Regions from separate parts of the Rhizobium sp. 01L419 genome, predicted to be linked through region 3. Evidence: predicted binding sites of a transcription regulator. Region 3 holds the regulator's gene; each other region holds the start of a gene.
What was found. Region 3 encodes PhoB, which activates phosphate uptake and scavenging genes when phosphate is short. Its sites were predicted from a motif close to TGTCATNNANCTGTCAT; they were not measured.

Region 1 (3,277 bases), on a different contig from region 3:
CCCGATGCCGTCGGAAGCATCAGGCCAGGACGATGTGCTGGTCGGCCGCGTCAGGAAAGATCTCGGCGATCCCTCCGGGTGCAGCATTGCGCTCTTCGTCGTCGTCGACCAGTTGCTGAAGGGGCGGCGCTGAAAGCCGAACAGCTGCTGCCAGGCTGAAACGCCAGCGGCCGGGGGTCACCCGGCGTCTTGCCTCAATGCTGCATCGTCGCGCCCTTGGTGATCTTGTCGACGATCTTCTTGTCGGCGCGGAGCGCAATGCCGACGACCTTGGCGTCGTCCGGGGCGTATTCGGCAAAGACGGCCCGGTTAGCGGCGTCGTGGCCGGTTGAAAACATTTCTTCGATGAAGACCGAGGAGGTCACCTCGCGTTCCAGCGCGCGGCGGTGGATCGTCGATATCGTCGCTTCGTCGGCCGATAGGACGATGATCGGCTGGATGGATAGCGGGTTGTAGAGATTGCCGGCGCGGTCCTTGTAGGGTTCGCCGATAATGTCAGGATATTGCCCGGCGATGCCTGTCGAAAGGAAGGCTGTGACATTCAGCTTCTGCCAGCCGGCAAGATTGTTTCGCAGGACGATCGCAATTTTGGTATCAAACATTCCAGTCTCTTTCATCAGGGTATCGACTTCATAAGGGTAGTTACGGGCATTGAGCCAGGATCTAACGCCGCAGGTCTTCGAAGGTCTTGAACGTTTGTGCGAGCCGCAGGCCGGCAGCGGCATACTGGCCGCGCCTGCCGGCAGCGGTATCCTGACTGCGCCGGCTTTTCCCGGCATCGAGCGCATCGAGGCGCAGTTCTCGGGCAACATGTTCGAGCCGCACCGGCATGATACCTATGCACTCGGCGTCACCCTGCACGGCGTGCAGACCTTCACCTATCGCGGCGAGCGGCGCTTCAGCATGCCGGGGCAGGTCATCGTGCTGCATCCTGACGAGGAGCATGATGGAGGAGCTGCGACCGAAGCCGGGCTGCATTACCGCATGCTTTACATGGAGCCGGCGCTGCTGATGGAATGCCTTGAGGCGGAAAAGATAGGTCTTCCCTTCGTCGACCAGCCCGTGATCGCCGACGGAGCGCTGGCCCAGGTACTGCTCGCCGCACTCGGCGAACTGGACCGGGAGCTGGACGAACTCTTCGTCGATGATTTCGTCAGCCGCGTAGCAGGTGGCCTGTCGCGGCATTCGCAGGTGCGCCGACGGGTTCTGGGCACTGTTGCCTGGAAACAGGTGCGGGCGGCGCGGGATTATCTGGAGGCGCATGCTCTGCGGCCGGTGCGCTCGGGCGAGCTGGAGAGCATTACCGGGCTCGACCGTTTCACCCTGTCACGGCATTTCCGCACAGCCTTTGCCACCAGCCCGCACCGTTACATGGTGATGCGGCGGCTGCAGCAGGCAAAGGCCCTAATGGGCGAGGGCGAAGGTTTTGCCGATGTGGCGGCCGCGACCGGCTTTGCCGACCAGGCGCATTTCATCCGGCATTTCAAGAAGGCTTATGGCGTGACGCCGGGGCGTTGGGCAGGGCTTCAGCGTTTTTATGCGGCGAAGGCCAGCGATGGCAGCCTGCCGCGCTCCTGATCTGATGGCCTTCTATAACTGATTTCGCTGCCCGGTTCTTTGGCAGTCTAGCGTCACATATCCTTCATTGTCCCCGGGTAGGCAGGCCAACACCTGGAGACTGTCAATGCACTCGACCACACAACCAAATCGCCCCAAAATCGCCGAGACCGTTATCCACTCGACGGCGAGTATCAGAGATTCCGATATAGGCAGATGCTGCGAGATCTTGGCGGACACATCTCTGCACACGGTCGAACTCGGGGACTATTCCTATCTGGGGCCTCGCTGTATCGTCGGTGACGCGACGATTGGAAAATTCTGCGCTATTGCAGCAGAGGTCAGGATCGGCGCGCCCAATCATCCGATGGACCGCCCGTCCATGCATCGTTTCAGCTATTGCCCTGAATATTACTCTGCGGATGCCGTGCGCGACCAGTCCTTCTTCGATGAGCGCAAGGAGGATCGCGCCGTCATCGGTCATGACGTCTGGATTGGCCACGGGGTCATCGTGTTGCCGGGTGTAAAGGTCGGAGACGGTGCCGTGTTTGCTGCAGGCGCGGTCATCACCAAAGACGTCCAGCCATATACGATCGTCGGCGGCGTTCCTGCCAAATTCATCCGCGAGCGGTTCACGCGCGATATCGCAGAGAAGCTTGCTTCCATCGCCTGGTGGGATTGGCCTTTCGAGACCATCATGGAGCGGCTCGCGGACTTTCAGTCCAACGACATCGAGGCCTTCTGCGAGCGCTGGTCGTAGAACAATCTCAGCAAAAAATGTGTAGCGCTTCTACTGAGAACAACGAGGGTGGCTGGCAATGAGCGACGAGAGACAACAACATGATGCAGCGTGTCACTGCGGTTCCGTCAGGTTCCGCGTCCGGCTCGCCGACGCATTCAACACGATCCGCCGCTGTTCATGCTCCTACTGCCGGATGCGGGGTGCGATTGCCGTCTCGGCACAGCTTTCGGATATCGAATTTGTCCAGGGTGAGGACAATCTGACGCTTTATCAATTCAATACCGGCATCGCCAGGCACTATTTCTGTAAGACCTGCGGCATCTATACCCATCATCAGCGCCGCTCGAATCCAAACCAGTTCGGCATCAACGTCGCATGCATTGCGGGCGTCAGCCCCTTTGATTTCCCGGAGGTTCAGGTCATGGATGGTGTCTCCCATCCCGCGGATTCCGGGTCCGGGCCGCAGGTGGCCGGGATACTCCGGTTCGAGCCGACGACCTGAGATCATGCCCGCTAAGGGCAAAATTCGGTTTTCGCCGCGAACTTAGACGGACTGCTCCGCAAGCCCCGACCGGCGGGCGATGAAGCGGGCGAGCGCCGGGCCGATCAACAGGATCATCATGAAGCGGCCGGTCTGCATGGCCATGACGAAGGGCACGTCGACATCGCTTGAGGCGGCGATGATGGCGACGGAATCGGCGCCGCCGGGGCTGGTCGCCAGATAGGCGGTCAGCGGGTCGATGCCGGCGAATTTGTGAAGCGCCACCGCCATGCAGCCGCAGAGCGTCATCAGTATGAGAATGGAAGCGGAGACGCGCGGCAAGGCGCGGGCGGCATGCTTGATGATCGAGCGGGTAAAGCGCAGGCCGATGCTCCAGCCGATCAGTGCGTAGCTCAGCGCCAGGATCCACATCGGCAGCTCGATCTTCAACAGTCCGAAGCCCTGCAGAACGGCGCCGCCAATCAGCGGGATGACGA
Region 2 (3,277 bases), on a different contig from region 3:
CCGTCGGCATCGGCCCGCGTGAAGATGGCGGTGGCTTCGGCATCGAAGTTGCGCTGACGGTCAACATCCCCGGCGTCGATCGTGAAACCGCCGAAAAGCTCGCTGCCGCAGCCCACATCGTTTGCCCCTACAGCCACGCCATGCGCACCTCGACCGAAGTTCCGGTCACGGTTGCCTGATTATTCTGTGATATCGATCGACAAGGGCCGGGGCATCGCTCCGGCCTTTGCTTTTGAATTCAATGTATTGCTTGCCGCGTCGGGCCTGGAAGCTGGTCCGCATCGGTCAGCGTGCCCAAGAAGGCGACGATATCGTCGATTTCCGATTCCGTCAGTGCCGGTGGGTCGCCGGGCTTGCGGCCGAAGGGCGGGTCCTGGTTGAGATTGTCCCAATAGGCCTGCGGAACGTCATCATATTTGCGGATCGTGCCGTCGGCATTTTTCGGGTACCAGCGGCCGGGATCGCTGTCGCGCGTGGCGTAGAAGGAAACGACGTCACGCAGCGAATGGAAGTAGCCATTGTGGAAGAAGCTCTTCTTCAGCGCCACATTGCGCAGCGTCGGCGTGCGGAACAGCGCGCAATAGTCCGCCCGGTCCTTGAAGTCGGTACGCTCAGGGCCGCAAAGGCCGAGATCATGATAGTTCGGATTGCTGTTGGCCGGGATCGCCATGTTGCGCGGCACAGCCAGCCCCAGGAAGCCGAAATCGGAAAATTGCGGCGGCTCGCCGTCATTGGCGGGCTCGCTTAAATGGCAGCTTGAACAGTTGCCCTTGGCCGGATCTTCGAAGAGTTCGCGGCCATACAGCTCCTGCGCCGTCAGCGTGCCCTTGCCGGCGAGGAAGGCGTCATAGCGGCTGGAATAGGGGTAGAAATCCGGCCCGCTCTGCTCGAAGGTGCTGAGCGCCTCGACCGCCTCCTGGAAGGCATCCTTGGCATTGCCGAAGATATCCTGGCCGAAAATTTCCCGGATATCTTCGGCATAGGGTGCCTTGCTGAGTGAGGCGACGACCGCGGCTTCATCCTTGTTGCCCATTTCGAAGGGCGACAGCAGCGGGATCTTCGCCTGATCATAGCCGTGGTCCACGCGCCCGTCCCAGGTCAGGCCGCCGGTCGGCCCGTTGTCGATGCTCTCGTCGCCTTCGTCCTCGGAATCGTAGAAGTGTTCGGTGAAGGAGGGTGTGGCCTGCAGGTAGCGCAGCGTCGGCACGGCACGCAGGCCCGGCTGGTCCATATGCGGTCCCCCCATTTCGACCGGCGTTGCGCCAGCCGGAGCGAAGCCATGATGTGGATCGTGGCAGGAGGCGCAGGCCTGCACGCCGGAGGCGGAAAGCGAGGCATCGAAGAACATTTTGCGGCCGAGCTCCGTCAGCGCTTCGGCGCGCGCATAGGCGTCGGCTCGCGACATGGGGCCGGGGTGCACGCCCCCGATGACGGCCGCGCTGCTTTGCCGCAGGGGCAGGAGGCTCAAACCGAGCGCAGTGGCGGCCAAACCGAGCGCCAGACCGGATCGCAAGAGCCAGATAATCTTTGCCGCCATATGAAAGATTCCAATGAGTTAACATCGTCTACCCCCATGATCGAACCTGACTGCAACAGATTGATGACGCGCGCCTTTCGACCGCAGGTGCGACCTGCCCAATGTCACAAAGTTGATAGACGGCGGGAATAGCGTCTCGCTTGCGCTCGGTCTTTCTATTTCCGCCGGGCGCTCCTCTAGCCACGCCCCCTTAGCCATGAGGTATCCCCCGCCATGATCAGACTGAAGTTCCTCCGCAATCTATCGCTGGCCGGTTCGGCCCTGCTGCCGCTGGTATCAGCCACGGCCGCCCTTGCCGCACCTGCAGGCATGGACAAGATCGAGAATATCGTCGTCATCTACGCCGAAAACCGCAGTTTCGATAACCTCTATGGCAGCTTTCCGGGCGCCAATGGCCTCGCCAATGCCAGCGAAAGCCAGGCACGCCAGCTCGATCGCGACGGCGCGCCGTTGGCGGAGCTGCCGCCTTCCTGGGGCGGCCTGACCGCCAAGGGTGTGACGCCCGCAATCACCGAGGCGCAGTCCGCTCACCTCGCCAATGCCGTCTTCTCGATCGACGATCCCAAAGGCTTCGCGCAGGCGACAAATGTCATCACCCGCGACCTCTGGCACCGCTTCTATCAGGAGCAGATGCAGATCGATGGCGGCAAGAACGACAAGTTCGTCGCCTGGGCTGATTCCGGCAGCCTCGTCATGGGCCACTACGACGGGTCGATCCTGCCCATGTGGCAGATCGCCAAGAAATACGTCCTCGCCGATAATTTCTTCCAGGGCGGCTTCGGCGGCTCCTTCTTCAATCACTTCCAGCTGATCTGCGCCTGCGCGCCCTATTATGCCGATGCGGACAAGAGCCCGGCCAAGCCGACCATCGCCAAGGTCGACGCTGACGGCATCTCGCTGACCCCGGCCGACAACGGCCCGAAATCGGCCCTCGACGGCGCTCCGAAATTCGTCTCCGACGGCAACCTCACGCCGGATTTCTACGCCGTCAACACCATGCAGCCGCCTTACCAGCCGAGCGCCAACGCCCCTGCCAAGGATGGCGATGCCGCCTACGCCGATCCCTCGCAGCCGAACACCTTACCACCGCAGCACGAGATCACCATCGGCGACCTGCTATCGCTGAAGGGCATCACCTGGGCCTGGTATGGCGGCGCCTGGCAGGCAGCCCTCGACGGCAAGAACGCCACGCCTGTGCCGAACTTCCAGTTCCATCATCAGCCGTTCAACTATTTCGCCAATTTCGCGCCGGGCACGCCCGCCCGCGCCGAGCATCTGAAGGATGGCGGCCTCGGCGGCGAAGCCTTCACGAAGGATATCGACGACGGTAAGCTGCCGGCCGTTTCCTTCTACAAACCGCAGGGCAACCTCAACGAGCATGGCGGTTATGCCGATGTTTCGAGCGGCGACCAGCACCTCGCAGACCTGGTCTCGCATCTCGAAAAGAGCCCGCAATGGGGCCACATGCTTGTCATCGTCACCTATGACGAAAACGGTGGTTTCTGGGATCACGTCGCTCCGCCGAAGGCCGATCGCTGGGGCCCGGGCAACCGCATACCGGCCTTCGTCATCTCGCCCTACGCCAAGGGCGGCATGGTCGATCATACCCAGTACGACACGACCTCGATCTTGCGCCTGATCACCGCCCGATACGATCTGCCGGTTCTGCCGGGCCTGCTCGCCCGCGACAAGGCGCTTGCGCTGAACAATGAGCCGCCGATGGGCAACCTGACGGCAGCG
Region 3 (3,277 bases):
TCGGCGCTCGACCCGATCGCAACTGCCAAGGTCGAAGAGCTGATCCACGAGCTGCGTGAAAACTACACGATCGTCATCGTGACGCATTCCATGCAGCAGGCCGCTCGCGTATCGCAGCGCACGGCCATGTTCCACCTCGGCAACCTGGTCGAGGAGAACGATACCGACAAGATGTTCACCAACCCGGACGATCCGCGTACCCAGGACTACATCATGGGTCGCTTCGGCTGATTTTGGCGATGTGAAGCCTTCCCGATTTCGAGGACAAAGCCCCATGGCATCAACACATATTTTCTCTGCTTACGATGACGATCTGAAATTCCTGTCCCGGCGCATTTCCGAGATGGGTGGCCTTGCCGAACAGATGGGCGGCGACGCTGTCCGCGCGCTCGTCAACGGCGATACCGCGCTTGCTCAGAAGGTCATTTCCGACGATGTGATCCTCGATCACGCCGAGCGCGAGATCAACGACAAGGCGATCGTCACGATCGCCCGTCGCCAGCCGATGGCCTCCGACCTTCGCGAGATCATGGGTTCGATCCGCATCGCCGCCGACCTCGAGCGCGTCGGCGATCTCGGCAAGAACACGGCAAAGCGCGTCATCGCGGTGCAGAGCACCGGCGTTCCGCGCAAGCTCGCCCGCGGCCTCGAGCATCTCTCCGAACTGGCGCTCGTCCAGCTCAAGGAAGTGCTCGACGTCTACACCAATCGTTCAGCTGACAAGGCGAATGCGATCCGCGAACGCGACGACGAGATCGACGCGATGTACACTTCGCTGTTCCGCGAACTCCTGACCTACATGATGGAAGATCCGCGCAACATCACGAGCTGCACGCATCTTCTCTTCTGCGCCAAGAACATCGAGCGCATCGGCGACCATGCAACCAACATCGCCGAGACGATCTACTACATGGCAACCGGCGCCCAGCCGGAGGGCGAACGTCCGAAGGACGACAGCTCCAATACCGTTGGTGCGGTGACGGAGTAATCCGGACCTGCCGATTGCGTGCGCGCCCCGCGCTGGGGCGCGCAAGGGTCGCAGCCAATTCCGAGTTCCTGCATGGTCCCTTGCTTAAATCACCCCCGGTTTAAGGATCATGCATTAGGAGACTGACACGCATGATCCCAAGAGTTGCAGTTGTTGAAGATGAAGAGGCACTCAGCGTGCTTCTCCGCTACAATCTCGAGGCTGAAGGTTTCGAGGTGGATACGATCCTCCGTGGCGACGAGGCCGAAATCCGGCTTCAGGAGCGCACCCCGGACCTGCTCATCCTTGACTGGATGCTGCCGGGCGTTTCCGGCATCGAGCTCTGCCGCCGGCTGCGCATGCGGCCGGAAACCGAGCGTCTGCCGATCATCATGCTGACGGCACGCGGCGAAGAGAGCGAGCGCGTTCGCGGTCTCTCGACCGGCGCGGATGACTATGTCGTCAAGCCCTTCTCCACGCCGGAACTCGTTGCCCGCGTCAAGGCGATGCTGCGACGCGCCCGTCCGGAGGTTCTCTCCACCGTTTTGAAATGTGGTGATATCGAGCTCGATCGCGAAACCCATCGCGTCCATCGCAAGAGCCGCGAAGTCCGCCTCGGCCCGACCGAATTCCGCCTCTTGGAATTCCTGATGTCGTCGCCGGGCAGGGTCTTCTCCCGCTCGCAGCTTCTCGATGGCGTCTGGGGTCACGATATCTACGTGGATGAACGCACCGTCGACGTCCATGTCGGCCGCCTGCGCAAGGCGCTGAATTTCTCCAACATGCAGGATGTCATCCGCACCGTCCGCGGCGCGGGATATTCCATGGAAGCCTGATCCGAGTGATCGGAGGTCACGAACGGGTCGCTCGGGTTTTCCCGGGCGGCCCGTTTGTTTGTTCGGGTGGGCTTTTTAAGAGTAGGCGTTGCCTTGCTGACACCTTGACCGACATGCCCCTTGCATCGCGAGGGCTCAAGCGATGACGGGGACATCTGCTATGCGCCGATTGCGAACATTCTCTGAGCCTTGAGCATCGACTGATTTGGGGCCGGAAGGGGACTGTCGGCTTGCTGGCGTTAGCCAATCGAAGCCGTCACCAAGATGAGCGTGAGCTCTGCTATGGAACTTCAGCATATCGGATGATGCTCTGATTTTGTACGTTGGCGACTAATTCATCAGAACGAGACAAAAATCGGCGGAGCAAAGGTGAGGAATTTGAATCGTTGTATCCTAAGGTGAGATCAATTGTCGGAGGCACACCCTCAAGTGCTCTAGCAACGACATTTGGCGTCAGCATATTTTGCGCATAAAGCGGAATAAGCGTTATTCCACCTGTAGACACGACGAGCGACATTGCTGATGGCAGGCCTTCACCTTCGTACTCTGCCTTGAGTGTGATCCCAACGTTCGACGCGTACTCCTGGATCAGGGATTGCAATACCGGAGAAATTCTAGCCGAACTGACGTAAGTTTCGCGGGCAAGATCCTGTGGCCGGATCTTTTTCTGCGACGTCAAGCGATGGTCAGCCGGCAGCACGGCGATCAGTGGCTCCTTGGCTAAAAACTTGAACGACACACCAACACTCTGCGTCTCGGGGCGAAGGAAAGCGACGTCCAGCTTGCCTCGCATCAGCGCCAGAGCAAGGTCCGGGGAAGACTGACTGGACAATATGATTTCAACCTCCGGCGCTTCCTCACGAATAATGCGCAGTGCGTGGGGTAGCCACACGACCTCTTGCCCTGCGAGAAAACCGATAGTGAACGACTGCTTTTGCGGCTGTTCTGCCCGCCGGGCCCCTTCCGCAGCCGCCTCGACTTGCAACAACGCCAGCCGCGCGTGATCAAGAAACACTTTACCGGCGGCAGTGAGCGTCACGCCGCGCGGCTGCCGTTCCAGCAGTTTTACACCGACTTCGGTTTCCAGATCGCGAATTTGCCTGCTGAGTGAGGGCTGGGAAGTGTGTAGCCGCCGCTCGGCTGCGGTCAGTAAGCTTCCCTCTTCCGCAACAGCAATAAAATAACGCAAATGCCTGAGTTCCATCGCGTCCTCGCTATGCCTTTAAGGCATAGCTCGAACGTACAAGGTATTTGTCCTTGATAAAAGGGGGATTTAATTAACGCCGCAATCTAGGGACATAGTCGAACGCCTCACCGGAAGTATTTCGCAGTGAACTGTGTCCAGTCAGAGAAGGAAAGCTAAATGTCTAAAAGCCTACCTGTCGTGACCTGCAATCATCGGCGCTGACCTACATTATGTGAGACTGACCAATTCTTGTGTCGGATCATGTGCCTAGGCCTCGAAAGTTGAGGC

Region 1: a site for PhoB is predicted at 1,630-1,646, ahead of AC1DUP_RS03020 (DapH/DapD/GlmU-related protein). Genes of this name have one in related genera too.
Region 2: a site for PhoB is predicted at 1,590-1,606, ahead of AC1DUP_RS17520 (acid phosphatase). Genes of this name have one in related genera too.

The regions. Positions count from the first base shown of each region.
Region 1 is NZ_JBFTSM010000001.1:607,424-610,700, forward strand. Features, by position in the region: partial or broken gene AC1DUP_RS03005 (Asd/ArgC dimerization domain-containing protein) at 1-133, shown strand, start outside; gene AC1DUP_RS03010 (DUF2000 family protein) at 195-602, opposite strand; gene AC1DUP_RS03015 (AraC family transcriptional regulator) at 652-1,578, shown strand; gene AC1DUP_RS03020 (DapH/DapD/GlmU-related protein) at 1,685-2,317, shown strand; gene AC1DUP_RS03025 (GFA family protein) at 2,376-2,801, shown strand; gene AC1DUP_RS03030 (AbrB family transcriptional regulator) at 2,844-3,277, opposite strand, start outside.
Region 2 is NZ_JBFTSM010000008.1:154,598-157,874, reverse strand. Features, by position in the region: gene AC1DUP_RS17530 (organic hydroperoxide resistance protein) at 1-179, shown strand, start outside; gene AC1DUP_RS17525 (cytochrome-c peroxidase) at 239-1,537, opposite strand; gene AC1DUP_RS17520 (acid phosphatase) at 1,751-3,277, shown strand, end outside.
Region 3 is NZ_JBFTSM010000003.1:128,606-131,882, reverse strand. Features, by position in the region: gene pstB (phosphate ABC transporter ATP-binding protein PstB) at 1-231, shown strand, start outside; gene phoU (phosphate signaling complex protein PhoU) at 275-988, shown strand; gene phoB (phosphate regulon transcriptional regulator PhoB) at 1,120-1,803, shown strand; gene AC1DUP_RS07605 (LysR family transcriptional regulator) at 2,084-3,007, opposite strand.